Regions from separate parts of the Alcaligenes faecalis genome, predicted to be linked through region 2. Evidence: riboswitches for the same ligand, from Rfam matches in the RefSeq annotation. Region 2 holds a riboswitch; the other holds the start of a gene.
The links. Region 2 has a riboswitch for glycine ahead of CPY64_RS19185 (D-amino acid dehydrogenase). Riboswitches for the same ligand answer to the same signal wherever they lie in the genome.
Positions count from the first base shown of each region.

Region 1: it holds a riboswitch for glycine, as region 2 does, so the genes downstream of both, CPY64_RS05325 (amino acid permease) here and CPY64_RS19185 (D-amino acid dehydrogenase) in region 2, are expected to answer to the same signal.

Region 1 is NZ_CP023667.1:1,148,719-1,163,416, reverse strand. It holds gene CPY64_RS05340 (DMT family transporter) at 1-69, shown strand, start outside; gene CPY64_RS05335 (DoxX family protein) at 93-509, shown strand; gene CPY64_RS05330 (rhodanese-like domain-containing protein) at 575-1,519, opposite strand; glycine riboswitch at 1,798-1,887, shown strand; gene CPY64_RS05325 (amino acid permease) at 2,265-3,671, shown strand; gene CPY64_RS05320 (TonB-dependent siderophore receptor) at 3,918-6,320, opposite strand; gene CPY64_RS05315 (AAA family ATPase) at 6,860-7,855, shown strand; gene CPY64_RS05310 (SIR2 family NAD-dependent protein deacylase) at 7,917-8,705, shown strand; gene CPY64_RS18935 (hypothetical protein) at 9,008-9,466, shown strand; gene CPY64_RS05300 (FecR family protein) at 9,609-10,763, opposite strand; gene CPY64_RS05295 (RNA polymerase sigma factor) at 10,841-11,353, opposite strand; gene CPY64_RS05290 (TRAP transporter small permease subunit) at 11,693-12,193, shown strand; gene CPY64_RS05285 (TRAP transporter large permease) at 12,183-13,505, shown strand; gene dctP (TRAP transporter substrate-binding protein DctP) at 13,524-14,621, shown strand.
Region 2 is NZ_CP023667.1:1,515,577-1,530,274, reverse strand. It holds gene CPY64_RS07010 (YkgJ family cysteine cluster protein) at 83-499, shown strand; gene CPY64_RS07005 (NADP(H)-dependent aldo-keto reductase) at 668-1,714, shown strand; gene nadA (quinolinate synthase NadA) at 1,925-3,058, shown strand; gene nadB (L-aspartate oxidase) at 3,058-4,812, shown strand; glycine riboswitch at 5,036-5,123, shown strand; glycine riboswitch at 5,128-5,208, shown strand; gene CPY64_RS19185 (D-amino acid dehydrogenase) at 5,257-6,618, shown strand; partial or broken gene CPY64_RS19180 (ATP-dependent DNA helicase) at 6,563-7,939, opposite strand; gene CPY64_RS06980 (VRR-NUC domain-containing protein) at 8,737-10,404, opposite strand; gene CPY64_RS06975 (MarR family winged helix-turn-helix transcriptional regulator) at 10,444-10,953, opposite strand; gene CPY64_RS06970 (EamA family transporter) at 11,039-11,908, shown strand; gene CPY64_RS06965 (aminotransferase class I/II-fold pyridoxal phosphate-dependent enzyme) at 12,010-13,317, opposite strand; gene CPY64_RS06960 (YggS family pyridoxal phosphate-dependent enzyme) at 13,395-14,198, shown strand; gene CPY64_RS06955 (hypothetical protein) at 14,195-14,464, shown strand; gene CPY64_RS06950 (MFS transporter) at 14,605-14,698, opposite strand, start outside.

The DNA of each region.
Region 1 (14,698 bases), 370 kb from region 2:
CTGGTCTTGAGCCAGCAGACCCTGGCCGTCGCACGCTCCACACTGGAAGCGTCGGTGCACAAGCCCTGATCGTCCCCCAAGGAGGAGACATCATGAACCACGTCATACAAGAATTACTACGTTCACGAGTGTATTTTGTGCTGGCTACTCTGCTCCTGACCTACATTTTCTGGTGGAGTGGCGTGAACAAGATTTGGGACTTCAGCGCTGCAAAAAGAGAGATGGCCCACTTCGGGCTGGAGCCCCAGGCTTTGTTTGCAGTGCTGACCATTACGGTTCAACTGCTGGGCAGCTGGCTGATTATCAGCGCCAGTCGTCTGGCCTGGCTCGGAGCACTGATGCTCAGTGTCTTTGCCTTGTCCACTATTCCGCTGGCACATCGGTTTTGGGAGATGCAGGGACTGGAAGCCTTTCTGGAACAAGCCTTGGTGCAAGACCATCTCAGTGTGATCGGCGGGCTGGCCGTGGCAGCAGCCTTGGCTCATGCTTACCGGCAGACACGTCAATAAGCACTGCACCAAGCGCCTTGCTTGAGAAAAAACCGGCAGACACGTCTAGATGTCTGCCGGTTTTTTTACAAGGCCGCTTCAGCTTGATCGGGATCGCGCTGCACGTCAAAACCTGCAGCCCGCCAGGCTTCCAACCCGCCTTCCAAAGGGCGCACCCGGCTATAGCCACTTTGCAGCAAACGCTTGGACACCAGGGCCGCGGACACCTCGTTGGGGCAATCGCAATACACAATAATTTCCCCGTCGGTAATCAAATTCAGCGTAGCCTCACCCAAAGCCAGACTGATCGCCCCAGGAATACGTCCCTGGGCCTGCATAAGGGTCGAACGCACATCCACAATCGTGGGTGGCGTGTCCGAGGACAACATCTGATGCAGCTCCTGCACACTGACACGCTCCATGCACAAGGATTTCATGAAGCGATGTCGCTGCCACCACTTTCTGGCAATGAACACAGCCAAAGCCAGTGCCAGCAAAATTCCGCCCACCACACCCAGGCTGATCAGCACATTCAACAGCTCATCCACCGCCGAGCTGAACAAGGAGCCCAGAAACACGGCAGAGCCGGCCCAGACCGCAGCCCCGATAATGTCGTAAAGCAGGAAGCTTCTTCTTGGCGTACCCACCGTACCGGCCAGCACACTGGCAATCGAGGCAAAGCCCGGTATGAACTTGGCCACCATCAAGGACGGTGCGCCCCAGCGCATATAAATGGATTCGGTCTGACGAATACAGGAATCCGGCGAGAGGGAAATCTTGCACAGCAAGGCCAGCAGCCTGCCGCCATAGCGTCGCCCAGCCAGATACCAGCCGTAGTCCGCAATCATCGCGCCCAGTACGGCAAAACCCAGCAAGCTCCACAAGCTGTAGCCGCCCGACTCATGCAAGGCACCCGTTACCACCAGCACCGGATAGGCAGGAATAGGCGCGCCTGCCTGCTCCACCAGGACATTGAAAAACACGATCAACAGACCGTGTTGCTCGATAAGTTGCAGAATCGATTCGACCATATAAAGACGCACAGAAATTGCCAGACAGCCAGTATTGTAGGCCGATGACAGCCAATTTCTGTTGCAGCCTCACCGTATCCGGGAATAGCTGCCATGCAAAAAACGGGACGTTTTCACAGGCATTGGAAGAAAAAGGCTCAACGTCCTCCCCCACGCCCCTCTATGCCCGAGCACCAGCCACAAAACCCCTCAACAAACAAGAACTATTCTCATTAAAAGCCTACAGGTTAACGCTAGTAGTCATCGCTTTTTAGCTGTCTATACAATAGCGGCGTCAATAACGGTTCAGGTGAGAGTCTTCACTTTGATGAAGCGCCGACGGAGCAACGACCCCGGAATCTCTCAGGCAAAAGAATCCTGAACCTTTGACCATCTGGAGAGAGGCACACCAGTGCCCACCGAAGGGGACCATCGCGAACCGATGGATAAGCTCTCAGGTAAACGGACAGAGGGGGTACAGAGGCCATATGGTCTTTGTTCACCTATTCGTCCGGAGCCTATCTATGAGCAGATAGTCGGGTGCCATTTTCTGGCCGCCTGACACCACAACCCTATTCCCATTTCAATTCGCACACAGGTCTGTTTTGACATTTCATGTCGTCAGAACAAGGAGGACTGCTGTGCGCTCCGTACCCTATTTAGATCGGCATCAAGAAAACCGTCCTTGAGGACGGGTTGTGCCCTTTGTTTTCTCGCAGCACAGTCATAATTACGCATTTGAACGAAAAAAAATTAGGAGAACAGTGTGTCTCAGCAACATTCATCTGGACTGCAGCGCTCGTTGAAAAACCGGCACCTGCAACTGATAGCAATTGGAGGCGCTATCGGTACAGGGCTATTTATGGGATCAGGCCGCACCATTAGCCTGGCCGGACCCTCGGTCTTGTTTACCTACATGATCATCGGGTTCTTTTTATTCTTTGTTATGCGGGCGATGGGAGAACTGCTCCTGCATAACCTGGAATACAAATCTTTTGTGGATTTCTCCGCCGATATTCTCGGGCCCACCATGGGCTACTTTCTGGGCTGGAGTTATTGGTTCTGCTGGGTGGTGATTGGTATTGCAGATATTGTCGCCATTACCGGCTATACCCAATTCTGGTGGCCGGACATTCCGCTCTGGTTACCCGGCCTGGCCTGCATTGCCTTCTTGCTGATCTTTAACCTGCTGTCGGCCAAATTGTTTGGCGAGCTGGAGTTCTGGTTTGCCCTGGTCAAGATCATCGCCATTGTGGCCCTGATTGGTGTGGGTGCTTACCTGCTGTTCACCGGCTTTGTCGGCCCAACCGGCGAAAAAGCCAGCCTGACCCACTTGTGGGATCGCGGTGGCATGTTCCCCAATGGCCTGCATGGTTTCTTTGCCGCCTTCCAGATCGCCATCTTTGCTTTCGTGGGGATTGAGCTGGTGGGTACGGCTTCTGCTGAAACAGCAGACCCAGCCAAGAACCTGCCCAAAGCCATCAACAAGATTCCCGTTCGCGTGATTGTATTTTACGTGCTGGCCCTGACCGCCATCATGACCGTCACCCCCTGGGATATTGTTGCGCCCAACAAGAGCCCGTTTGTGAATATGTTCTTGCTGATTGGCGTGGGTGCCGCTGCAGCCATCATCAACTTTGTGGTGCTGACCTCGGCCCTGTCGTCCGCCAATAGCGGCATGTTCTCGACTGGCCGCATGTTGTACGGTCTGTCCAAGAACAAGCTGGCTCCGGAGGCATTCAGCCAGTTGTCGCGTAACGGCACTCCCCGTAACGGTCTGATCTATTCTTGCGCCCTTTTGCTGTCCAGCCTGTTCCTGCTTTACGCAGAAGGCGACGTAATGCGTGTGTTCACCATTGTGACCACCGTGGCCAGCATCTGCTTTATCTTTGTCTGGGCCGTGATTCTGATCACCTACCTGAAGTACCGTCGCATTCGCCCTGAGGCCCATGCCGCATCGAGCTACAAAATGCCCTTTGCGATTCCCATGTGCTACCTGACCCTGGCGTTCTTTGCCTTTGCGCTGTACTTGTTCAGCCAGGAGGAAGAAACCCTGATCGGTCTGATCGCCACGCCATTCTGGTTCCTGGCCTTGTTCATTTGCCTGCCTTTCTACAAGAAACGCATGAAGCAGGATCTGGCCCTGGGCCTGGCGGCGCAAAGCGTACGCTAAGTTGTGATGGACACAACACGGTTCTACCAAGAACCGTGTTGCCGCAGTCGGGTCTGGCCTCGTTCTACAAAACCTGGCTGGCACACACTGGCAACACTCCAACTCGCTGTCCTTGGGCAGTAGAACTGGAACGAGGCTGGAGCCCGACTGCAAAAAGCCACCCAAGCGGGTGGCTTTTTAATGCAGATTGCATAAGGGGGATTCAAGTATATTCAGCTTCGTTCACAGCCCTGATCCCCAACTGGCTTAGAACTGGTAACGCATATTCACCGTGAAGTTTCTTGGCGGCCCCCAGGAATACTGAATACGCCCAAAGTCCCGCAAGCCGGACATGTATTTCTTGTCAAACACATTATTCACATTCGCCCCCAGACTCAGGTGCTTGTTGACCTGATAGCGGGCCATCATGTCGAACACCCAGTAAGAAGGCTGATCCATCAAACGGGCCGAAGCCTTACTTTGCCAGCGTGCAGCCACACCGACAGACAGACCCGGCAAGTTTTCTCGGAAGCGATAGCTGCTGGCCAGTTTGAACTGATGCTTGGGCACAATATCCGTAGCCTGCAAGCTGCTGCTGTTCTGTACATAGCTGCCCTGCAACTGCCAGCCCGGAGCCACTTCACCCGACAGCTCCAGCTCGTAACCCCGGCGTGTGGCGCCATTGACTGCACGGTAAATCGTTTCCCCGGTGGGACGCACTTCGCCGGTGGACTCTGCCGTGTTGTCCGTCTTCATCCAGAAGCGGGCCACGCTGGCATTCAAGGCACCATCAAAGAACTCGCCCTTGGCACCCAGCTCGTAGGTCAAACCACGTTCCGGGTCCAGCGTATTGCCATCAATATCCTTGGCGCTTTGTGCCTTGAATATGCTGGCGTAACTACCGTAAACAGAAATCTGCTCAGTCAGATCCACAACCAGACCCGCATACGGTGTCAACACGCCGTGCTGCTTGAAATCGTTATTGCTGTAGGAGTACGGGGTTTCATCAAACTGCTTGAAGTCGGTATATCGAACACCACCAATCAACTTCACCGGGTCTGCCAGGCTGAACAAACCCGCCGCATACAGCGAATTGCGTTGCGAGCTGAAGTAACTGTGATTATCAATCGGCATGGTGGTGAAATCCGGCATTGGCAACACACCGCCACCGCCGTTGTAGTCCAGGCCTACGTTGGTAAAACGGTCACCACCGGCATAGGACTCGGTGGTCGTCCGGTAGGTATCGGCCCCAAAACGCAGCTCGTGCTGACGCCCGAACAGATTAAATGGCCCTTGCACTTCCAAAGCCAGATTACGGTTGCGGGTTTCATAATCACGATCCCAGGTCATGTCCACTACAGCAGGAACCCCGGTAAACCAGATCCCCGATTGACCGCCCGGATTCACCGTCTTGTCCAGGCTGCCTTTCAGAGTGGCCGACCAATCGTTCTCGAAGCGATGAGTCAAATCCAGAAACAGCGTATTGGTCTTTTGCTCGTAACCGGACCAGGGCGCCGCGACATTGAAACCCCGAGGCTTCAGACCCAAAAACTGCCCATCAGCGGCATAAGCCTGAATCATGGCCGTGCCCGCAGTTCCATCCTGTGTACGGTTCTTGTGGGTAAAACTGACCGTCAACAAGGTGCGATCGGTCAGGTCCGCTTCCACAATCCCATAAAAGGTCTTGCTGCTATTTTTCACATAATCCTGAAAGCTCTTGCCATCCGCCGCAGCGGCTACCAGACGCCCACGCACCGAACCACTTTTGTTCAAGGGCGAGCTGATGTCAGCATCCACCCGATAGTTATCCCAACTGCCGGCGGCTGCACCAACACTGGCCTGAAACTGATCCGTGGGACGCTTACGTATCATGTTCACTGTGCCCCCGTAAGCACCATCTCCAGTCATCAAACCGGACGAACCTTTCAGGACCTCGATACGATCAATCTCGGCCATATCGTCCATGGAGTACTGGGTCTGCGTATTGATCAGCCAGCCACTGGCCTTCTGACGCATCCCGTCGGTCTGCATATTCACAGCCGAACCCCGAATCGCGAAGTTGAAAGCATCGCCCTGCTGGTCTACCGACACACCGGGAGTTTGCTCCAGCACATCAGACAATTTGTACAAGTTGAAGTCATCCAGACGCTCGCGCGTCATGACAGTGATGGACTGCGGCGTCTCGCGCAACGACAAATCAAAACCCGTCGCCGTGCGACTAGGCCCGGCCGCCGTATAAGAACCCGAGCCTTCCGTGACAGGACTGGCAGCGCGCACCTTGATGGCTGCCAGCTCCTCCACATCCACCTTCTTGCGCAGATGGATCGTGTTGCCAGTGCGGGTGTAAGCAATACCCGTGCCCTGCAGCAACTTGTCCAAAGCCGCTTCCGGCGCCATGCGACCAGACACGGACTGAGCCTTGATACCGCGCACCAGGTCGGAGGTGTAAATAAACTGGAAAGAGGTTTGCTGGCCTAATTGCAGCAAGGCATCACCCAAGGACGAGGACGGAATGGAGACCGTCACATCCGCTTGCTGGGCAAAGGAAACAGCGGGGACAAGCGTAGCCGATAAAGCCAGGGCAAGCGCCAATTTCAAGGCAGGCGCAGCCAAAGGGAAACGAACCGCACGCCCAGCCGGGGCGCACAAACGAGAGGAACGGAGAGTCACAGAGGTCTTCCTAACAGACAGAGGTCCTGTAGATGTACGAATGGGTATCCCTTTGGCCAAAGGATGGGGGCAGACCACACGGAGAGTGCGGAAAACCTGCCTTCATAGGTACAACGGATGGGGGGTGGAAAACCCTGAATGGGAGCTTGACGGAGTGTATAACTGACGAGCAAACCACTATTGAGGCAACCGAATTAGTGCTCAGTTAAGTTCCATTTTAAATAGATCTCATTTTTCTATAACTTACTTGATAAAAACATACCTATATCTGCTTTCAGCCCCAATCGGGTCTTCGGGTCCGGAAAACAGCCATAAATTTTACGAGGCTCATCGGCAATCTTATTTCTCAGCGTCAACTTTTACTACAGCCCTTATCACCCTCAGAACATCTTTCGACATAGAGCATACCTTTTAGCGACTCCGAACAACCACAACTCACTACCTCGCACGCCAATTGCTGGAGACCCACGCAAATCTGCCAAAAACCTGAGCTGTCAGCTAGAATCATGCAATCGTTATCAAACTACGAAACCAATCCTATGAAATCAATTGCTTTTTTCACCAACAAGGGCGGTGTTGGCAAAACGACGCTGACATGCAACTTAGCCGCTTATCTGGCAATTCATAAAGGAAAGAAAATCCTGATAGTGGACGCAGATCCCCAAACGAACGCTACTCAATACATGTTTAAAGATAGCGTTTTAAAAGAAATTTACGACAAGAAATCAGCCTTCACAATTTATTCAATGGCTCGACCTCTTTCGCAGGGGAAAGGTTATTCTACAGATAATAAATACAGAAAATCCTCCACCTTTAAAGTAGATGTATTATTGGGTGACCCACGTCTTGCACTAATCGAAGATACGCTCGCGGCGGACTGGAATTCAGGTGGTGTACGTGGTATTCGCACCACATACATGTTTCGGGAATTTCTCAGCAAATGCGAAGATTACGATTATGTTTTTTTCGATATGGGGCCATCATTAGGATCAATTAATAGAGCCGTATTAATTGCCTGCGATTATTTTATCTTGCCATTATCCATGGATATTTTCAGCATACGTGCAACTGAAAACATTTCAACATGGCTGAAAGACTGGAAGCGACGCCTAGATTTGCAACTCAGTGCGCTCCCTGATGCTGACGAAACTGAAATTTCAGACCTAAGCTTTAGGCTACGCCTTCTCGGCTACGTAAATCAGCAATACACGGCAAAACGAGATGCTTCGGGCGAACGAAGGGCAGTCAAAGCATACGAAAAAATCATGTCAGAAGTACCACAGGCGATCGAAAAAACCTTATTGAAAGACCAGGCTAAGCCTGTTGGCCTCAATTACCAACTCGGGTCAATCCCAAATCTACACAGCTTAATTCCGATGTCACAAAACAGCCGCAAGCCTGTATTTGAACTTAAAAATGCAGACGGCATCGTAGGAGCTCATTTCACCAAGGTCAATGAATCATTAGAGTTGTTCACCGGTATTGCTGCAAATTTCAATTACAGCATTGAGGTCTTGAATGATTTCGTGGCCTGATGATCTAGTGTCCGCGATTGCGAGGCGGCGTTCGGTATTGTTTTTAGGAGCAGGCGCCTCCATGACGTCTCTCAATGCAGCAGGTCAAACCCCTCCCTCATGGAAGAGTTTCTTAGAGGCAGGGATTACGCGCTGCACAGGAAGTAAAACTGAGATGAAAAGGCTCTTAAACAATGGAGATTATCTTAGTTGTTGCCAACTTATAAAATATAAACTGGAACACGATTGGATTCCTTTTGTAGAGCAACAATTTTTAAATCCACAGTTTCTTCCCAATGAGCTTCATAAGGCCGTATTCTCACTAGACTCATCGATTGTTCTAACGCCAAATTTTGATAAAATATTTGATAACTATGCGACAGCCCAGAGTCATAATCTGTTAAAAGTAAAAAAATATTATGACGATGACATTCCCAGGGTGTTAAGAGGAGGAGGAAATCAACGATTAATTTTGAAAATCCACGGATGTATAGATACTCCAGACAAGTTAATATTTACACGCGAAGACTATGCCGATATCCGAAATAAAAATGCTAATTTTTATAAAGCTATCGACGCGCTTGTTCTGACTCATACTTTCCTTTTCATCGGATGCGGAATGAACGATCCTGATCTAGCATTGGTGCTGGAGCAATATGCACGTTCATTCGGAGCGGCACCACCCCAGTATGTTGCTCTCTCAGGGAAAATATCTAGCGAATACAAAAAAATGCTTTCGAAAAACTATAACCTGAAGGTTCTTGAATATTCACCCGCACAAGACCATAAACAATTGCTAGATTCAGTACACAAGCTAGTGGATCTTGTGGAAATAGAAAGAGCAAACCTTGCTGGCTCAACCTTATGGTAGCGAAACAAAAGTGAGAGCAGCCAATTCCAGTTAACAGACCTGATACCCTATCATGGAAAATAAAAAAGATTTCAGAACAACCAATTACTCAGCTAATTTACAAGGAAAACAGAAAATAAAATTACTGAAATACCGTACGTAGAAGCCTAATTTTTTATTCGATAATAAAAATAAATTGTAGAAGCCAGACCACTTAACAATTCTCTGTAACCAAAAAAATTAATCACCTTTCTGCCTAAAAAATACGACCCACTCATTTTACTAAGCGTTAGAAACTAGCCTTACTCATCAAAGGAGTCACAATGTCTTGGGACACTGCGCTTCAACAACTTGATAGACATGATGTCGTCGAATTCGGTATTCATCAAATGAATGAAAAAACAGGAACTCCTAAATGGCGAAGACATCGTGGAGGAACACAATCTCGATTTAGCTCGGTTCGATCGGCACTTTTTTCTCCAAACAAGGGTGCAAGAGCAGCATGTCTTGGTATCTCCTTATATGCGACAGACCGTTACTCCTGCGGAGATACCTCGGTTGTTCCATATGTTGCCGTTTGGTTGCAAGGTGAATACTTAGCTTTCTTAGTAAGAGCTGGCTCAACCAATCCCGAAGTAACACTAGTACCAGTCTCCTCTCTCCAAAACCTAACAAGCGATACTCATGAGCACCTGCTCACTAATTTAGCTCACATATTTGGCGACGGAGCTAGGTCATATGGAGTACGCCACTTAACGAGTGACACAATTCAATCACCTTAAACTATTGTCCTTAGGTCGACTCACAACAAGATGGCAAAAAAAGTTGGCAATATTTTTTAGCACTAAAGACTCTTTTTGTCTGACTCAAAATCAATTAACAAAGCGGCAAACTCATCGCGCTCTGCCTCCCCCCGCAACCCCACTACTCTAGAATCAACACAAATCGCCCATCCGAACGGGTCACCACCATCACCGGCAATTGCTCCTGCAACGCCAACAAAAAGCCCTGCGCATCTTCGATATTAAAAACACCCGCCATGCGCAGGCGCTTGAGTTTTTCGTCCATCAGCTCAATCGGTTCAGGCAGATAGCGGTTCATTTCCTGCACGACTTCATCCAGGGTCTGATCCCGGAATACCACTTTGCCTTGTCGCCAGGCGGTACGTGCCGCTACATCCGTGCGCTGCACCGACCAGGCCTGCTCTTCGCTACCCTGCGCCAACATGCCCGGTGTCAGCGATGCTTGTTGGCGATTCCACCAGGGCCCGGACGAGACTTGGACGGAGCCTTCGGTTACGGCGACCTCTACATTGCCTTGGGCATGACGACGCACATTGAATACAGTGCCTGTGACTTCAACCTGCACTTGCCCGGCATCCACGATGAAAGGACGGTTCTTGTCACTTTGAACCGCAAACATCGCTTCCCCTTTCAGCAAGCTCAACTGACGCCGGTGAGTCTGATAGTGCAGTACCAACTCCGTGGAAACATTCATATGGACTTCGGAGCCATCGGGTAGCGTCACGGTTCTTTGTTCACCGAAGGCAGTGGTGTAGCTCAGCGCGTGGCTGACGGTATCTTGTTGAGCGATGTAAACACCGCCTGCTCCTAGTAGGGCGACGGTGCCAAGCGTGGCACCTTGCCAGAGAAAACGGCGGCGTGCTGCGTTGGGGGGGACGGCAAAGGAAGCCCTGGACGACTCATTTGATCCGTATGCGCCTGTAGGCGACCCGGAACCCGAGTTCATCGACTCTGAAAAATTACGCATCGATGCAGGATGGGAGCCAGACTCGGAGTCAAAAGCCTGCGTTGAAGCGGAGCTGGTATGAGCAGTCGGGATCGAAGCTAAATCAGCATCATCCAGCATCTCCCGCAATTCCTCATCCGGAATCAGCAAGCTGCTTTGCCAGATGCTCTCCAGGGCCCGATACTCAAACTCATTCTGGCTATCTGCCTGTCGCCACTCCAGAAACCGCTTTTCCTCTGCCACGCTGAAATCGCCCGAGTGCACACGCGCAAACCAGTAGGCAGCGGCATCGTGGGGATTGTCAGGAAGGGAGGAAGATTCTGAGGTCATGGAAAGCAGCAAAATACAAAGAGCAGACAGCCGGGATTGTTAGTCTTGCCTACGCGGGCCAAGTGCCCTTTGTCCTCTTAATGGGGAGCATGATTTTTCAGGCGCTCACGCAGATGGCGCATGGCCTGGATCATGTATTTCTCGACCATATTCACGGAAATGTTCAGCTTGTCTGCAATTTCCGCTTGAGTATATCCCTCCAGCCGGTGCCACAAGAAGACTTGCCGACATTTGGGTGACAACTCGCTCAAGGCCTCTTTCAAGGAGGACAGCAACTGCGAAGTGCGTATGGAACTGTCAGAGTCGTGCTCCAAAGGGTGCTCGTCCTCCCCCAGCTGATGCAAAGGCACAGTCTCCAAAAAATTGGAATGACGATGCACATCAATCAAACGATTGCGCACGCTGCGATGAAAGTAGGCACGCGGATTGGGGTTGGGCAGGCCGGGCCAATCCGCTTCCAGGGCGCGCACCATGACATCGTGAGTAGCATCCTCGGCCTCAGCCCGATTACCCGAGCGCCGCGCCCACACGCCGATCAGCTCGCCATAGTAGGCGAGCCAAGGTTTTTTGGACGTGGGGGAACGGGCCATGGAGCAAATCAGAGAAACGCGGGAAGTGCATGATATTAGCAAATAATTCTCATTATCAGATAGATGCTGTGGAATATCTGCCAAAACCAGGGCTCCTACGTCGTACTACACACAAGAGAAGAACGGTTCTCAGCCGCTAATCTCAATTCCCTGCGCCAGCCCTTTACAGATATCAAACCAAGCATGAACGGATGAGTAAATCATCTCTATTTACGCCTTATTACCCTTAATTATTTAATTCAGGTTGACGTAAGGGTAAACCCAAGTTGTGACCGTCCCGATCTTGCTCATAGACTAAAACAGAGATGTCGCCCATAAAAACGAACATAAGGGACAAGCATGGTTTTGCGTCTAATCGACTCAACGAATGAATGGATAGGGAGGCTCATCTCCTTTATCGCCATTATTTTCTCCACCATCATTATTTACGAAGTGTTCATGCGCTACGTGATGAATCAGCCCACTCGCTGGACTTTTGACGTCACCAAGCAGCTATATGGGTTTTACTTTCTGATGCTGGGTGCCTACGCGCTTAAACACCAGGCCCATGTCCGGGTGGATCTGCTAATCAACCGCTTTTCCCCCACTGTCCGCAAATGGACCGAGATTGCGGGCTATCTGATTTTCTTCTTCCCCTTTGCCTGGGTCTTTCTGACTCGCAGCTACGATTTCGCCATGCGCTCGTTAGCTCAAGGTGAAACCACCTACGGCGCGGTGCAATTGCCCGTTTATCCCTTGAAGATGTCCATGGTTCTTGCCGCTGCACTGCTGCTGTTGCAAGGCATTGCTGAAGTCGTCCGTTTGCTGATTCATAAGGAAGCCCCCCGCCATGACGCCTGAACTGATTGCATTGGTGATGGGTGGCCTGCTGTTGCTGGGGCTGTTCATGGGTCATCCCTTGGCCTTTGTTCTGGGCAGCACGGCCGTTATCGGTGCGCTGGTCGCGGGCAAGCCCATGGTGCTGGGCATTGTGGTCAACCGCATTTACGGCGATGTTCTGGACAACTACACGCTGATCGCCATCCCCTTGTTCATCCTGATGGCACGCTTTTTGTCTGACTCCGAAGTAACCGACAAAATGTTCGAGGCCTTGCGCCTGCTGATGTCCCGCGTTCGTGGCGGGCTGGCGCTGGCGGTGGTGTTCATCTCCATTTTGCTGGCCGCTACCACAGGCATTATTGGTGCTTCCATTACGGTCACCGGCATGATGGCCCTGCGTCCCATGTTGCGATACGGCTACTGCCCCAAGCTCACCACAGGGGTGATTGCGGCCTCGGGGTGTTTAGGTATTTTGATTCCACCTTCCATCATGCTGATCTTGATGGCCAGCTACTCCCCGCTGTCTATCGGTGAGTTGTTTGCTGGCGCGCTGATTCCTGGCGTGCTGCTGGGCCTGCTCTATGCCGTGTGGGTCGTGTTTGTTGCCTGGCGTCACCCGGAACGCGCTCCTTCCGTGGAGCCCGATGAAAAGATCTCCAGACCCGCCTTGATCCGCATGCTGCTGGTGGAAGCCGTGCCCCCCATCTTTCTGATTCTGGGCATTCTGGGCTCCATGCTGGCCGGTATTGCAACGGCCACCGAAGCCTCGGCCATTGGGGTATTGCTGTCCCTGCTGATCGTTATTTTCCGGGGCAAATTCAAATGGTCCATTTTCCTCAATGCGCTTTACGAAACGGGCCGTACTTCCTCCATGATTTTATTTATCGTGGTAGGTGCAACCGCCTTTACTGGCGTCTTTAATATCACCGGCGGTTTGGGCGCTGCACAAGACCTGATGCGTGGCCTGGATATGGAGCCCTGGCTGCTTATTGTGGTCATGCTGTTGATTATTTTTGTACTGGGCTGCTTTCTGGACTGGACCGGTATTGTCCTCTTGTCCTTCCCGATTCTCTTGCCGATTGTGCAGGAAATGGGCATCAGCCTGCTCTGGTTTGTGATTCTGGTCGCCGTTGTTTTGCAAACCTCTTTCCTGACCCCGCCCTTTGGTTATGCCCTTTTCTATTTGCGGGCCATCACGCCTAAATCTGTGAAGACCATGGAGATCATCAGCGGGGTGGTTCCATTCATTGGCCTGATTATTCTGATGTGCATCTTGCTGGCCATTTTCCCTGGCCTGGCCACTTGGCTACCCACCGTCCTGTACGGAACTTAAATAAAACAAGGAGACACCATGAAGCTAACGAAGAAGGCACTCTTCGCCTTGACCGGCTTTGCCCTGCTGAGCATGAGCGGCCTGAGCCAGGCAGCACAAAAGTGGACCATGACCAGTACCTGGCCCGCCTCCATCGAGCTGGTTGAACTGGACAAGAAGTGGGTGGAACTGGCCAACAAGCTGGTCGGTGACGAGCTGAAAATCGAATTCTACGAAGGTGGCGCCCTGGTGCCGACTGGCGAAGTATTCAGCGCGGTCGAATCCGGCACCATCCAGGCCGGGGCCGACTGGCCGGGCTATTGGGCCGGCCGCAACCCGGCTTTCTCCCCTTTAGGAACACACTCCAGCCTGTTCAACGCGGTTGACTACGCAAACTGGATCAAGGAATGGGGTGGCGCCGAGCTTTATAACGAGATCTACGGCAAGTACGGCATGGTGTACCTCCCCTACGCCATCACCAATAACGAATCCGGCTTCCATACCAATGTGCCGATTCGCAATCTGGAAGAAATCAAGGGCAAGCGCCTGCGTCTCTCTGGTCTGGAACAAGGCAAGGTGCTTGAAAAAATTGGTGGCACGCAGGTGTCCATGGCGGGTCAGGAGCTGTATCAATCGCTTGAGCGTGGCGTGATCGAGGGAGCCGAGTTCTCCACGCCGAACGTGGACGTTTCTGCCGGGCTGCATCAGGTCACCAAGCACTGGACAACGCCGGGTTGGCACCAGTCCGCTTCCGTGTTTGGCGTCATGATCAATAAAACCGCCTGGGATGCACTCAGTGATTCGGCCAAGGAGAAACTGCAAATTGCCGCCGACGCCACCATGATGTGGTCCATCGCTTTTACAGAGAAAAAGGCGACGGAAGGTCTGCGCACCTTCCAGAAAGCTGGCGTGGAAATCCACCGCATGGATGATGAAAGCCTGAAGACCATTCAGCAAGTCACCAACGAGGTGATGATTTCCATGGCTTGCAGCAACCCCGATGCCGCCAAGGTATATGCCAGCCAGATGGAGTATCTGCATGACTACAAGGACTGGCGCGAGACCTCCATGCCCTTTAACCTGGGGCGTCCTATTGACGGCCCAGATCTGGAAAAAATCAAAGCCTGCCTGAAATAAAGCGGCACTCACTCCGTTAAGATTAAAAACGATAGTGGTTCCGCCACTATCGTTTTTTTATGCGCCAAGCCATCAGG
Region 2 (14,698 bases):
GCACATGACTTGCTCTTCTCTCCCGCCCACCCCGACTCAACTGCTGGATTTGCCTGGCGTTCAGGAAACTACGCTGGAAGCGGTGCTTTATACGCCCCCCAATGACGAGATTTTTGACGAGAACCCCTGTTTAAGCTGTGGTGTGTGCTGTTCGCACTTTCGGGTGTCTTTTTATAGTGGTGAGTTAAGCGGCGAGACTGGCGGTACGGTGCCGGTCGAGTTGACCACCAAGGTTGGTCCGCTGCGCGCCTGCATGAAAGGAACCGAGCAAGGTGAAGGTCGCTGTATTGCCTTGCGTGGCACTTTGGGCCAGCCCGGGATTCATTGCGCTATCTATCCGGATCGTCCTACCCCCTGTCGTGATTACCAAATCTGGGAACTGGATGGCAGCCCAAATGTGGATTGCCAACGTTTGCGCAGCAAGCACGGTTTGCCTTTGCTGCCGAATCGTCCACTACCTGCTCCCCCTGCCTTGCCGGAGCATGATGAGGCGGCCTAAAACAGCTCAGCACTACAGTAGTGCCTCAACGCAAAACCATCGCAAATAACTTGCGATGGTTTTTTTATGAAGAATCAGTTCAATCGGCACAGCGGCAGGCTGGCTAAATACGCTACCATGCACGGTTTGTAGGGCCGCCCGGCCCTGCGTTTTCGGGAGTCGAAGTAAATGAAATACCGCAAGCTGGGCAATACAGACCTGGATGTCAGCCTGATCGGTTTGGGCACCATGACTTACGGGGAACAGAACAGCGAGGCCGATGCACACGCTCAGCTGGACCTTGCCCTGGAACTGGGTGTGAATCTGGTGGATACCGCCGAGATGTACCCTGTTCCCCCCATGGCGACCACGCAAGGTTTGACCGAGCAATATATCGGCACCTGGCTGGCTAAAACCGGCCGCCGCAAGGACATTGTTCTGGCCAGCAAAATCGCCGGTCCCCAACGTGACCCCAAGCGCCCTGGCCACATCCGCAATGGCGGCACTAGCCTGGATCGCAAGAATCTGGAACAAGCCCTGCATGACAGCCTGCGTCGGCTGCAAACAGACTATCTGGACCTGTATCAGCTGCACTGGCCAGATCGCAGTACAGTGACGTTTGGACAGCGTAGCTACCCGTGGAAAGAAGAAGACACCATCCCTATTGAAGAAACCTTGTCGGTACTGGACGATTTTGTGCGTCAAGGCAAGGTACGTCACATAGGCGTGTCCAATGAAACGCCCTGGGGTGTCTCGCGCTTTCTGGAGTTGTCGCGTTCCCGCTCTCTGCCTTTGATTGCCACGATCCAGAATCCCTACAACCTGCTGAACCGCGTGTTTGAAGAGGGGCTATCCGAATTCTGCCGTTACGAGGGCCTGGGTCTGCTGGCCTACTCGCCTTTGGCGATGGGTGTGTTGACGGGCAAATATGACAACGGCGCCCGCCCTGAAAAAGGACGTTTGACCTTGTACAGCCGTTTCACCCGCTACGATGCCCCTCGTGCTCGTGAAGCGGCATTGGCCTACAACGAACTGGCTCGCGAAAACGGTTTGACGCCCACTCAATTGGCCCTGGCCTGGGTGAACCAGCAAGCCTTTACCAGCAGCAATCTGATCGGTGCAACCACGCTGGAGCAACTGCGCGAGAACATCGCCAGTGTAGATGTTCAGTTAAGTGATGAGCTGATCGCCAAGATCAACGCTATTCATCACCACACCCCGAACCCCGCGCCTTAAAGGGTTTCCACCCCGCTTTGAGCCCAAGTGTCCAAAGCGGGGCACCCCTCTTTTTTCTTCCCCTATCCTGTTCTTGTGCTTGCAGAACACCGATTTTTTATTTATGCTCAAAAAAAGCATAACAATAGAGACACTCTTCTTTTCGCTCAAAAAGTCATATTTCCCATTTTTTTAATCCATTTATGCTCAAAGTGAGCATCAAGGACGACCATGATTCGGCATTTCCCCGTTGATGTCTGCCAGCCCGACGCCAAGGACGCTTTGAGCCGTCAGATTACCTGGCATGAAGTCCCTTCCAAATTCAACCTGCAAAGCGATAAGGCCACGTTGAAACAAGCTTTGGCCAAACAATTGAAGGAGCAAGACGCCGTACTAGTCGCTCACTACTACACAGATCCCGATATTCAGGATCTGGCCTTGGAAACCGGCGGCTGCGTGGGTGACTCGTTGGAGATGGCGCGTTTTGGACAAGAGCATGAGGCCAGCACGGTGCTGGTAGCCGGCGTGGGTTTTATGGCTGAATCCGCCAAAATCCTAAGTCCAGAAAAACGTGTACTGGCTGTGCATGACGAGGCAACGTGCTCTCTGGATCTGGGATGCGCCCCCGAGGATTTCAAGCAATTCTGTGCTGCGCATCCGGACCGGGAAGTGGTGGTGTATGCCAATACCAGCGCAGCCGTCAAGGCACAGGCCGATTGGGTTGTGACGTCCTCCATCGCCCTGGACATCGTGCGGCATTTACACACACAAGGGAAAAAGATTCTATGGGCACCGGATCGTCACTTGGGCTCCTATATTCAGAAGCAAACCGGCGCAGACATGCTGCTTTGGCAAGGTTCCTGTCTAGTCCATGACGAGTTCAAGGCCGGTGGTTTAAAAGCCTTGATGAGCGAGCACCCCGATGCCCAGGTTCTGGTGCATCCCGAGTCACCCGCTTCAGTGGTTGCGCTGGCCGATGTGGTTGGCTCGACAACTCAGTTGCTGCGCGCTGCCGTCAATCATCCTGCCAGCACCTTTATCGTCGCCACTGATCAAGGGATTTTGCACGCCATGCGCCAGCAGGCTCCGGGGAAGACCTTTCTGGCGGCACCCACGGCAGGCGAGAGCGCCACCTGCAAAAGCTGCGCCTACTGCCCCTGGATGGCCTTGAACAGTCTGGAAGCCCTGCATCAACGCTTGAGTCAGCCAGGCCCTGGTATTCAAGTGGCCGCAGAGCTGCGTGAAGGCGCACGACGCTCCTTGCAACGCATGATGGATTTTGCCGCTGCACAACAAAACAATCTGCGCGTGAGTGCAGACCTGGCCGAGCACAGTCAGCAGTTCCAACATGTAGGAGCCGCTTGATGCAATCAGGCTCAACACAGACGGATGTGTTAATCATCGGTGTGGGGTTGGCTGGCACCAGTCTGGCCCTGTCCTTGCCTTCCTCGATGAACGTGACCCTGCTGAGTAGCGCCCCCGTTCCTTGCGGGGCCAGCCCTATGGCCTTGGGCGGTCTGGCCGCCGTTCTCAGTGCCCAGGACAGCCTGGAACAACACATTGAAGACACGCTGGAAGCCGGTGCTCGGCACTCGGATAAGAACGCGGTACGTGGGATTGTGCAAGCCGCTCCAGATGCGGTGCACTGGCTACTGGAAAGGCAGGTGCCTCTGGACAGAACCGAAGATGGCCAATTGCATCTGACCCGCGAGGGTGGGCATAGCCAGCGACGCATCGTGCACGCGGCTGACGCAAGCGGCTCCGCCATCATGCAGGCACTGGTTCCCCAATTGGCTCAAGCCTCTCATATTCAGCAGCGGACAGATTGCCTAGCATTGGCTTTACGCCGTAACGAACAAGGCACGGTGGCTGGCGTGGATATCTACGACAAGCACACTCGTCGCTACGAGACTATTTTGGCGGACCATGTCGTGTTGGCAACAGGTGGACTGGGCAGTCTATATGCACACAGCACCAATCCCGGCAGCGCTTTGGGAGAAGGGATTGCCTTGGCCTGGCGTGCAGGTGCGGCGATACGCGATCTGGAGTTTGTGCAGTTTCATCCGACCTGCCTGCATGCAGAGGGTCCGACCTTTCTGCTGACTGAAGCCTTGCGTGGTGAGGGTGGTCATTTATTGGACAAGCAAGGCCGCCGCTTCATGCCGGACTACGACGCCAGAGGGGAGCTAGCTCCACGCGATATTGTGTCGCGTGCTATCGCAGCGCAGATGCGGCATGAGGGTAGCAACCATGTCTGGCTTGATGTGCGCCATCTTGGTGCGGACACTTTGCAGCAGCATTTCCCGAAAGCGTTGGAAGAAGGTTTGCGGCGGGGGCTGGATTTACGTAAGGATTGGGTGCCGGTAGCGCCTGCCGCGCACTACAGCTGTGGAGGGATTGAAACAGACTTGTCAGGCCGTACAACGGTAGCTGGTTTGTACGCCGTGGGTGAAGTAGCCTGCACAGGTTTGCATGGAGCGAATCGCTTGGCCAGCAACTCCTTGCTGGAGTGCGTCGTCATGGGGCGGGCAGCTGCCGAGGCGATTGCTAGAAGCAAGAGGACCCAGCGTTCAGCTTTGGTCCCTGAGACAGATGTTGCAAATACAAGTTCGATTTCAAGCTCATGTTCATACACAAACTCAAAACCAAACTCCAGTTCCAGTTCCAGTTCCAGTTCACAGGCTAGTGTCGTCCCCAATTGGGGTTTGGGTTTGAACTCTAATTCGAGCTCGAAGCCAAGTCCAAGACCTTCCCTTATGACTGCGGCGGCAGCCAATGCAGTGGAAAACATAACCACCACCAACAACAAAGGTTGCCACCATGGCGAAAGCAATAGCTATGGCAACGGCAGCAGTAGTAACCACAGCCCCTCCACCAACAATCCCCCCTCCCTCACCTCCTTACGCAACTTAATGCAAGAGCATGTCGGCTTGCTACGCAATCACCAAGGACTGATCCAAGCCTTGCACACCCTGGACCATTGGCGCAGGCAAATGAGCCTTCTCCCCCCCAGCCTCGACCAACGAACCCTCAGCCTGCAACTGGACACTGCCTGGCTGCTGACCCAGGCAGCCTTGGATCGGCCACACAGTCTGGGTGCGCATTACCGCTTGGACTAAGTCCATAAAGAAACAAGCCCCGCTCTGGACTCAACGAAATATCGGACCCAAATTAGGCGAACAGTAAGTAATAACTCGGCATCAAGGACCGGCAGACTCAACAACTTCCCGGGCTTAGCCAACAATCGCATCTATCCATGGAAACCCTCCAAGCGCTGCATGCAGCTCCCGGTTTACCCTGATTGCAAACTTTTGTAAGCACAGCTACTGTAGTCGCGTCACTACAGGCGGTATGAAAGAGACCTGTTCAGTCAGGCGCCGACGGAGCAACCACCCCGGAATCTCTCAGGCAAAAGGATCGTACCAGCCCGACACTCTGGAGAGCGGCGCATGACGCCCACCGAAGGAGCCCAGCCTGATACATCGGTTGGATAAACTCTCAGGTCACAGGACAGATGGGGTATTGCCACTACTCGGTGGTAATTCACCTGTCAGGAGCCTGTTATGTCGCATATTGCCGTCATTGGCGCCGGTATTTCCGGAATCACCACCGCCTACGCCCTCAGCCTGAAAGGCTATCAAGTTACCGTTATCGACCGCCTGCGCTACCCCGCGATGGAAACCTCCTTCGCCAACGGCGGGCAGTTGTCCGCGTGCAATGCCGAAGTCTGGAACAGCCGCAGCACCATTCTCAAGGGTTTGAAATGGATGATGCGCAAAGACGCCCCACTGCTGTTCAACCCCAAGCCAAGCTGGCACAAATACAGCTGGATGGCGCAGTTTGTAGGCGCGATTTCCGGTTACGAGCGCAACACCGTGGACACCGTCAAGCTGGCCATTACCGCCCGCGAGAATCTGTACCAATGGGCCAAGGACGAAAACATTGATTTCGACCTGGAACAGCGCGGCATTCTGCACATTTACCACACCCCCGGCGGCTTTGAATCTGGCAAGAAAGTCAGCCAGCTGTTGCAAAAAGGCGGTCTGGAGCGCCGTACCGTTACCAACGAAGAAATCCACCAGATCGAACCTGCCTTGCAAGGCACTTACTACGGCGGTTTCTTTACGCCTTCGGATGCCACGGGCGATATTCACAAATACACTCGCGGCCTGGCCAATGCTTGCGCCAAGCGCGGCGTGAAGTTCCTGCAAGATACAGAAGTTCTGGGTATTGATTGCGGCCCACCACATCGTATCCAGCTGCGTACCGGTGAAGGCGCTGAAGCCCACACCCATACGCTGTCTGTCGATTCTTTGGTGGTGTGCGCCGGCGTAGGCAGCCGTCATCTGGCCCATATGCTGGGTGACTACATCAATATCTACCCCGTCAAAGGCTATTCGATCTCGGTGTACCTGGATACGCCCGAAGCCCAACATGCAGCCCCTTGGGTCAGCTTGCTGGACGAAGAAGCCAAGATTGTGACCAGCCGCCTGGGCAAAGATCGCCTGCGTGTGGCCGGTACGGCGGAATACAACGGCGCCAACAAGGACATTCGCGCCGACCGTATTGCTCCGCTGACCAACTGGACCCGTCGCAACTTCCACGATGCGGCGACCGACCGTGTTGTACCGTGGGCAGGTTTGCGTCCCATGATGCCGGACATGATGCCGCGCGTAAAAGCAGGCAGCCGCCCGGGCGTCTACTACAACACCGGCCACGGTCACCTGGGCTGGACGCTGTCAGCCGCCACCGCACAAATCATTACCGAAGTGATTGCCCAGAACGAGCGTCAGTCCGCACCTGCTCAATTTGCCACCAGTCCGGCAGCAGCTGCTGCACCCGCCGCTGCCCATAGCGCTCGTCCAGCAGATACACAAAGCCTTGATCCAGTTCATCGCGAATCACACGACCCGCGGCCTGTGTAATCTTGCGTAGTCCGGGATACAGATAGGTATAGTCATAGGCCCGCCGCTCCCCAAAGAGCCGGGCCATGACTTGCCGCACCGACTCATTGGCCGGATTGAATTGCGGCAAACCCAAGGTGGCAATAAAAGCACCGATCAAGCGTTTACCGGGTAAATCTACCCCTTCTGAAAACGCCCCTCCCAGCACTGCCAAACCCACTCCCCTCCCGTCCAGCGTAAAGCGGTCCAGAAACTGCGTTCTTTGCAGATCGCTCATGCCCGGTTGCTGATGCCAAAGCGGCATATCCGGCCAGCGCTCCTGCAAGGCCTGGCTGACCTGCTCCAGATAATCAAAGCTGCTCAAGAACAAGAGATAGTTGCCCGGCTGCTCTTGATAGGCCTGCCCGACAATGTCGCAGACCCCGCTCAGGCTCTGGGCCCGGTCAGCATAGCGCGTGGACAGGCCAGCATACTGGCGTACCCGTAGCTGCTCGGCCCGATAAGGGGATGCCACGTTCAACTCAGCCGTGCTTGGCGGCAAACCCAAGACATCACGATAAAACTGTGATGGGTTCATGGTGCCGGAGAACAGCACCACACCGTGCGCATCGCCATAGCGTTCGGCCAGAAATGGAGCAGGCACGATATTGCGCAGGTTCAGGAGTACACCATCGCGCTGCGCCAAAATATCAAACAAGGAATGCGAGCCGAACTGTCCGGCCAGGTCCACAAAGTACAGCAACTCGAAATAAAACTGCAGCAAGGGGCTGTCTTGTGGCATGGGGTTCTCAGCCACATAGGCCCCTAAACGGGCAGCCAGATATTCGCACTGCTCCAGCAAATCCTCCGGGATTTTTTCCAGTCCCCATTGGTCGCCGCCTTCCTCGGGTATCAAGTCCTCCATCAAGCGAGTCAAGGGAGCGAAATGACGCTTCAAGGCCGAAGGCGCGGCTTTACGCGCCATACGTAGCTGCACTTGCGAGAAAGACGCGGAATACATGGAGCGGGCGCGTTCTACCAAGTTGTGTGCTTCGTCCACCAGAACAGCGCTGCGCCATTGCTGGACCAGAGTCTGGCTATACAGCACCGCATGCGTGTCGAAAAAATAGTTGTAGTCGCCCACAATGGCGTCCGCCCAGCGCAGCATTTCCTGGCTCAAGTAATAGGGACAGACCTGGTGTTCACTGGCCACTTGCTGCAAGCGCTGGCTAGTCAACATGGGTTGTTCCAGAGCTTGCTGACGAGCAGCAGGAAGGCGATCGTAAAATCCTTCGGCCAGGGGACAGGATTGGCCATGACAGGCTTTATCCGGATTGGGACACTGCTTGTCGCGAGCCACCATTTCCAGCACCCGCCACGCGCCCTCACCGTCCGGGCTTAAGCGCTGCAAGGCGTCCAGCGCCATTTGCCGACCCGAGTTTTTAGCCGTCAGATAAAACAGCTTGTCCAGTCCCGCCTCCGGCATGGCTTTCAGGCCGGGAAATATGACTGCCAAAGTTTTGCCAATACCCGTGGAGGCTTGCGCTAACAGGCACTGTGCATCGCGCTGAGCCCGGAACGCAGCTACAGCCAGTTGCCGCTGACCCGCACGAAACTGCTCATAGGGAAACTGCAGGGCTGTACAAGCCTGATCGCGTGCAAGCCTGTGCTTTTGCTCCTGCCGCCCCCACGCGACATAAGCGCGGCATTGCTGCTCAAAAAAAGCCCACAGATCCGTGCGCTCCAGATACTCGGAGATGCTGGTCTCTTTGTGCTTGTCCACGTGGTAATACACCACGCTGACTGTCATCCCCGGCAAATCGCGTTCCTGGCACAACATGGCAGCGTAGACCTTGGCTTGCGCCTGATGCAGGCGTCTATGGTGCTCGGGGATGGCATCAAAAGCACCCCGATAGGTTTTCAGCTCTTCCAGACAATTGCTGACAGGATCAAACCCATCGGCTCGCCCACGCACCAAGAGCCCTTCCATCTCATATGACAGCGGCACTTCGGCTTCATAATGCTCGGGGCGACGCAGCTTTAACTGCTGGTGGCCCAGCATACCTTCTTGCGCCGTGGCCGCAGGTGTAAAACGCAGGTCCAGATCCCCGCTACGGGCGGTAAATTCACATAAGGCTCGTACGCCGACCGTCCAGGCTTTCATGTGGATTCAGGCCGTGTCACATAACAGACACGCGCAGGGATGGCGTGCTGCTCGAAATAACTTAACCAACGTCGCTGATTGTCCTGCAAGCGGTCTCCGGGGCCTTTTACTTCAATCAATTCATAGCCTTGCTGGGCAGGCATGAAGCGCACCAAATCCGGCAAGCCGGAACGGTTGTCCCGCCAATCCTGCAAGATGCGCTTGAACACCAGCTGTAAATGCTGGGCGGGAATGCAATGCAAGGCCTGCTCGATCAAGGATTCATCCAAGGCGGGCCAGATCAGCAAGGGGCACTGTATGCCGCGCTTTTCCTGCCAGCGTTGCCAGATCACGGTTTTATAGTCTGCGCCGTCCAGCACACTTAAAGACTGATCAAACAAGTTCTGCCTGCGCGACACAAAATCCGGATTCCCCCAATCGGCCGGACAGGCTTGATAAGGATGGAAAAACGCGCCGGGCAAGGGAGCAAAAATGGCATCCCAGCTCAACAAACCCAATAAGGCCGGGAACAAGGCGTTCTCTACGTAAAACACCGGAGCCAAAGGACTGTCCCAATGGGCCAATACCTGCGACTCGACCCGATTTCCATCATCAAACAGAACCAGATCACTACGTTGCGTGCGGCTTGCCGGTTTATTGGACGGCGAGCTGGGCGGAGCTTCTACCGCCAGTTTGCGACGCATGCGAGGCAACATACGCAGCAACTTCTGGGTTTCGCTTTCATTTTCAGGCTGGTTCCAGGCCTGACAAAACAAGGGCCAGGCGCCTTGATGATTCTCCTGACGCTCCAGTACCCGCAATTGGCGGTAACGGGCTCCCGGCCAGCTTGTGTGCAAATACGCTTGTTCGGCCAAGGTCCACCAATGTTGACGTTCGGCTTGTTGACCTAGCTGAAACAGGGTTTTCGCCTTGCGTCGTTGAAGCCAGTCGCTGTCGGTCTCAATGGCCTGGACGGCTGCAAAGCGCTGGGCCCACAGATCCGGATCGGCCTCATCCTGTGCGTCTCGCAGCTCGGACAAGGTTTCATATAAGCGCACGTCCTCATTGTGGCGAAACGCCCGGCTGGCCTGATCCAGAACCACGGTTTCGTAGCGATATAAGCCCAGATCGCTCAGCACGAACTCGGACCAGTCCTGGTAATGATTACCAAAGAACAACAGCTGCAAACGCTGTGCCCAATGCATGACTTGCGGTGATAGGCGCAGCGTCGGAGCTTGCAGGCTTGAGTCTGCACACCACTCCCGAAAGGATCGGGCATGGTCACCATGAGCCTGCCCAATCCACTCCAGATAGTCCGATTTGCGCCCGGTGGCTGGCAGATCACTAAACAGGCGACGAAGTTCGGGCACCGTATGGACAGCAAACAAAGTTTCCAGATCCAGTTCAGGATCAGTTTCTATCAGCTCGCACGCTGCCAGCTCTTGCACTGCCGCATCCAGGTTTTCGATCTCGGCATAACGCAGCTTGTCGATACGAAATACCGGGCCTTTACGCATCAGCAAGCGCACCAACAGGGCTTGTGCAGGCTGGGAAGCATGCACAAAACGATGGCCGCACTGGACGTGTTCAGGCTCCAGCAGGTCGGAACTGGCGTGCTGTACCCACTGCAAAACCTGATGAAAATTATGCAGATAGTAAAAAGGAGGAAGCTCGGGCGGGGTCATAAGTAGGCTGTGTATATATCCAGCTACTTTAGCATTCCTTCAAGCCGGGCGCGACTCCAACAAACGCATCCAGTCGCGCAACAAGGTATCCAGACTTTGCCGCTGCGTGGCATCCAGACCCTCCAGCAAATTTTCTTCATTGGCCAAATGGTCCACCACAACGGCATCCACACAGGCCAAACCCGCCGGGCTCAAACGCACCAGAATACGGCGGGCATCTTCCGGGTCGGCAATGCGCTCGATCAGGCCCTGCTTTTCCAGGCCCTGCAAGCGATGCGTCATGGTGCCGGAGCTGACCATCAAGGTGGAAAACAAAGCGGTGGGTGCCAAGGTGTACGGCGGGCCGGAACGGCGCAGGCTGGCCAGCACATCAAACTCGCCCAACTGCAGGCCATGACGCCTGAAGTTTTCGCTCATTTGTTTTTGGACCAGTTGGAAGCAGCGCGTCATGCGGCCCAGCAAGGCCATGGCCTCCAGGTTCTGTAAGTCTGGCCGCTGTTCGCGCCACTGATTGATGATCAGGTCTACCGCGTCGTGTTCTTCGCTCATGATTTCTCGTTGTCGATATTTATCTTGATATTAAGATAAATCATCCCTACACTGTCATTTATCTCGACATCAAGATACTTTTACCATGAACCGACTTTCTCTTTGGCTGGTGACGGCCTTGACCGCCCTGGGGCCCGCCATCTGGGGTTCTACCTACATTGTGACCACAGAAATATTGCCGCCCGACCGCCCTTTTATCGCGGCCTTTTTGCGTTGCTTTCCGGCTGGCGTCATGCTGCTCTTGTGGAGTCGGCGCATGCCTGCCCGAGGCGACTGGGGCAAGACCCTGATTCTGGCGGCCTTGAATATCGGGGCATTTCAGGCCTTGCTATTCGTCGCAGCCTATCGCCTGCCAGGTGGTTTGGCTGCCGTTGTGGGGGCCGCTCAACCCTTGGTCGTGATTGCGCTGGCCTGGGCTTTGGAAGGTAAACGCCCGGTCACCATGGCTTTAGTCGCTTGCGTGGTCGGCATTATCGGCATGGGTATTTTGCTGCTATCGCCAGAGAGCCAATGGGATACCTGGGGTATGGTCGCGGCAATTGTCGGCGCTTTGTGCATGGCTATGGGCACTTACTTGTCGCATCGCTGGCGTAGTGGCATGCCGATTCTGGCCTTCACAGCCTGGCAACTGATGCTGGGTGGCTTGATGCTGGCCCCTCTGGCCTTATTGCTGGACCCGCCGCTGGACAGTTCCCTGAGCGGCGTACAAATCGGCGGCTATCTCTACCTGTGTCTGGTCGGTGCACTGCTGGCCTATACCCTGTGGTTCCGCGGAATTGCCGTTTTACCCTCTGTGGCCGTGTCCTCGCTGGGTCTGCTTAGCCCTTTGACCGCCGTGATTCTGGGTTGGCTGATTTTGGGTCAGGCCATGACAGGCTCCAGCCTGCTGGGCATTATTCTGGTGATGGGCAGTGTGCTGGCGGTGCAATGGATCAGCAATCGGCCCGCCAAATAAGCATCTTGCGCCCATAAAAATAGCGCCCCTATTAACTATCTGGATGGGCGCGTAAGAGAGTTCACTATCTTGCTACTCCGTTAGAAGCAGCAAGATAGTGACTAATAGCGTTCTTGCAGAACTTGAGCCAAATCGGTTGCAAAGCGTTGCGCATCTTTGACATCCAGATTCGCAAAACTGACACGCAAGCCTTGAGCGGGATTGCTCACCCCAAAGACCTGTCCGGATCGAACCAGCCAACCACGTGCGGCCAAGCCTGCCAATACCGGCTCGGCTTCCCGATCCAGCGGAATCCACAGATTGAAGCCTTCCTCGCTATCCCAAAAAGGAATGCTCTGCTTTTTCAGGGCTTGCATCAGATCGGCACGAGCCTGTACGTAAGCGGCTTGTGCAACACGAGTCTGCGCCTTGATGTCGGCATCCGTCAGACCATGAACCACCATTTGCTGCAACAGATGGCTGACCCATTGAGCCCCCGAAGCCAGACGCTGCGACAAGCGTTCGCTGGTTTGCAGATCTGAAGCCACCAGGGCGACGCGCAAATCCGGGCCCAGGCCCTTTGACACCGAACGGATCAAGGCCCAACGCAAATGATCGGCAGGAATCACGTTTCGGTAAGGACTGCTGGCCAGCATCCAGAAGTGGTCGTCAATCATCAACAGCAATTCGGGATACTGCTTCAGAATTTGCTCGATCTGCTTGGCGCGGGCACGGCTTAACGAACATCCCGTAGGGTTGTGCGCACGCGGAGTCAGAATCAAGGCGCGCAAACCATCTTCCAAAGCCGCTTCCAGCGAGGCTGGCACGATCCCTTCGCTATCCACCTCAATCCCCACTGGCTTGTAGCCCAATGTATGCACGGAGTTGATGCTGTTCAGATAGCCGGGATCTTCAATCCCGACCTTGTCGCCTGCCAGCAAAAAGGCTTGCAGTAAACGCTCAATCGCGTCGACCGCGCCATAGCTGACGTGGTAATCAGTATCGGGGGGGGTGTCTTTATGGAACACCTGCTGACATACGGCGCGCAGTTCAGGCACCAACGGGTCGGCGCCGTACAGAGCCTGGGTTTGGCCCCGCACCCCGGCTATCAATTGGGTAGGGGCCGGCAAATAGCCCAACGCCGGATTACCGCTGGCCAGATCCTGCAAGGCCGAGCTGGCACCGTGCCCTTCCCGCGCTAGCTCCCGGATTGCTTCACGAATCCGTGTACCGCGACGGCCTTGTGCATCGGCCACCCCGGCAGAGACCAGGCGCTTGTATGCCAGGGCAACCGTGTTCCGGTTCAATCCCAGTGTTTGAGCCAGTTCGCGTACCGGCGGCAAAATCTGGCCCGGAGCAATTCGCCCCAGTGCCACTTGCTGTCGGATATCATCGAAAAGTTCCTTCGCATTGCTTCCCTGGATATTCATTTTGACCTATGACATAATAGTTTATGCGCGACCCGCAGGGTCGAGTTTATCTTTTTTTTCTTCCTTACTGGTGCGCCATGTCCGAATCCGCCCCTGATCTACTTCACACCGAGCATTATCCCACCTCCACCAGTGTAGAGGCATTTCGGGAGCGCATTGCCCTGGTACAACAAAGAATTGATGCTGCCTGCGTACGCTACGGGCGTGCCGCTGGCGATGTACGTTTACTGACTGTCAGCAAAACCTTCGGGATTGACCGCATCCGCCTGGCTTACCAGGCTGGTTGCCGATTGCTGGGCGAAAACAAGGTGCAGGAAGCCGAAGGCAAGTACGAAGCCCTGCGCGAAGAACTGCCGGATTTGGAATGGGCTGTTATTGGACACCTGCAAAGCAATAAAGCCAAGTCCGTTGCACGTTTTGCCTCCGAGTTTCATGCACTGGACAAGCTCAAGACCGCTGAAGCGCTGGACCGCCGCCTGCAAATTGAAGGCCGCAGCCTGGACGTTTTCGTTCAGGTAAACACCTCCAGCGAGGACAGCAAGTTTGGTTTGCCCCCCGAAGAGGTACATGCTTTCGTGCGCGAACTCCCGCAATTTTCTGCCTTGAAAGTCAAAGGCCTGATGACCCTGGCCTTGATGGACGCCGACCCGGAACGGGTACGTCCCTGCTTTGCCCTGCTGCGCAATTTGCGCGATCAGCTGCGCAACGACATTGCCCACGCTGAAAACATTCGTGAGCTGTCCATGGGCATGTCGGGCGACTACGAAGTCGCTATTGCCGAAGGCTCTACCATTGTGCGCGTTGGACAAGCTATTTTTGGTGCACGCGCCACGCCTAACAACTTTTACTGGCCCGTCTCCGATACGGCAACAACATCATGAATCCACTACGCCTGATCATCCGTCAAAACGGCAAAGAAGTCGGACACTTTGAATCCAGCCCTTGCTGCCCACCCGAGCAGCTGTTTACCGTGGCCCGCCACCTGATGACGCTGCCTGACAGCGAACTGGAACTGCAACAAGCCAAAGGTGAGCACCGTATTCTGGATAGCGGCCCGCACGGCATACGTGTTTTAAGCGCACAGGTTTTGTACGAAACTGTTGATTTGCAGGCCTGGTTGCAACAGGGCAGCAAAGTTACTGCCTGAACCTGATTGGTGTTCGGCCACAAGCCTGACACCGTGGTTCGGCAAAGCGGCGTACCCAAGACGCCGCAACCATAAAAAACATACCCGGCTGTGAACCGGGTATGTTTTTTGTGTTTCAGACGACAGGAGCAAACAGCGACTTAGCGGTTCACCTGTTTGGCTGGCAAGGCGAAAGCCAGCAAGCAACTCACCATCAAGCTACCTGCAAACAGCCACAGAGCGGCGCTGCCCGAG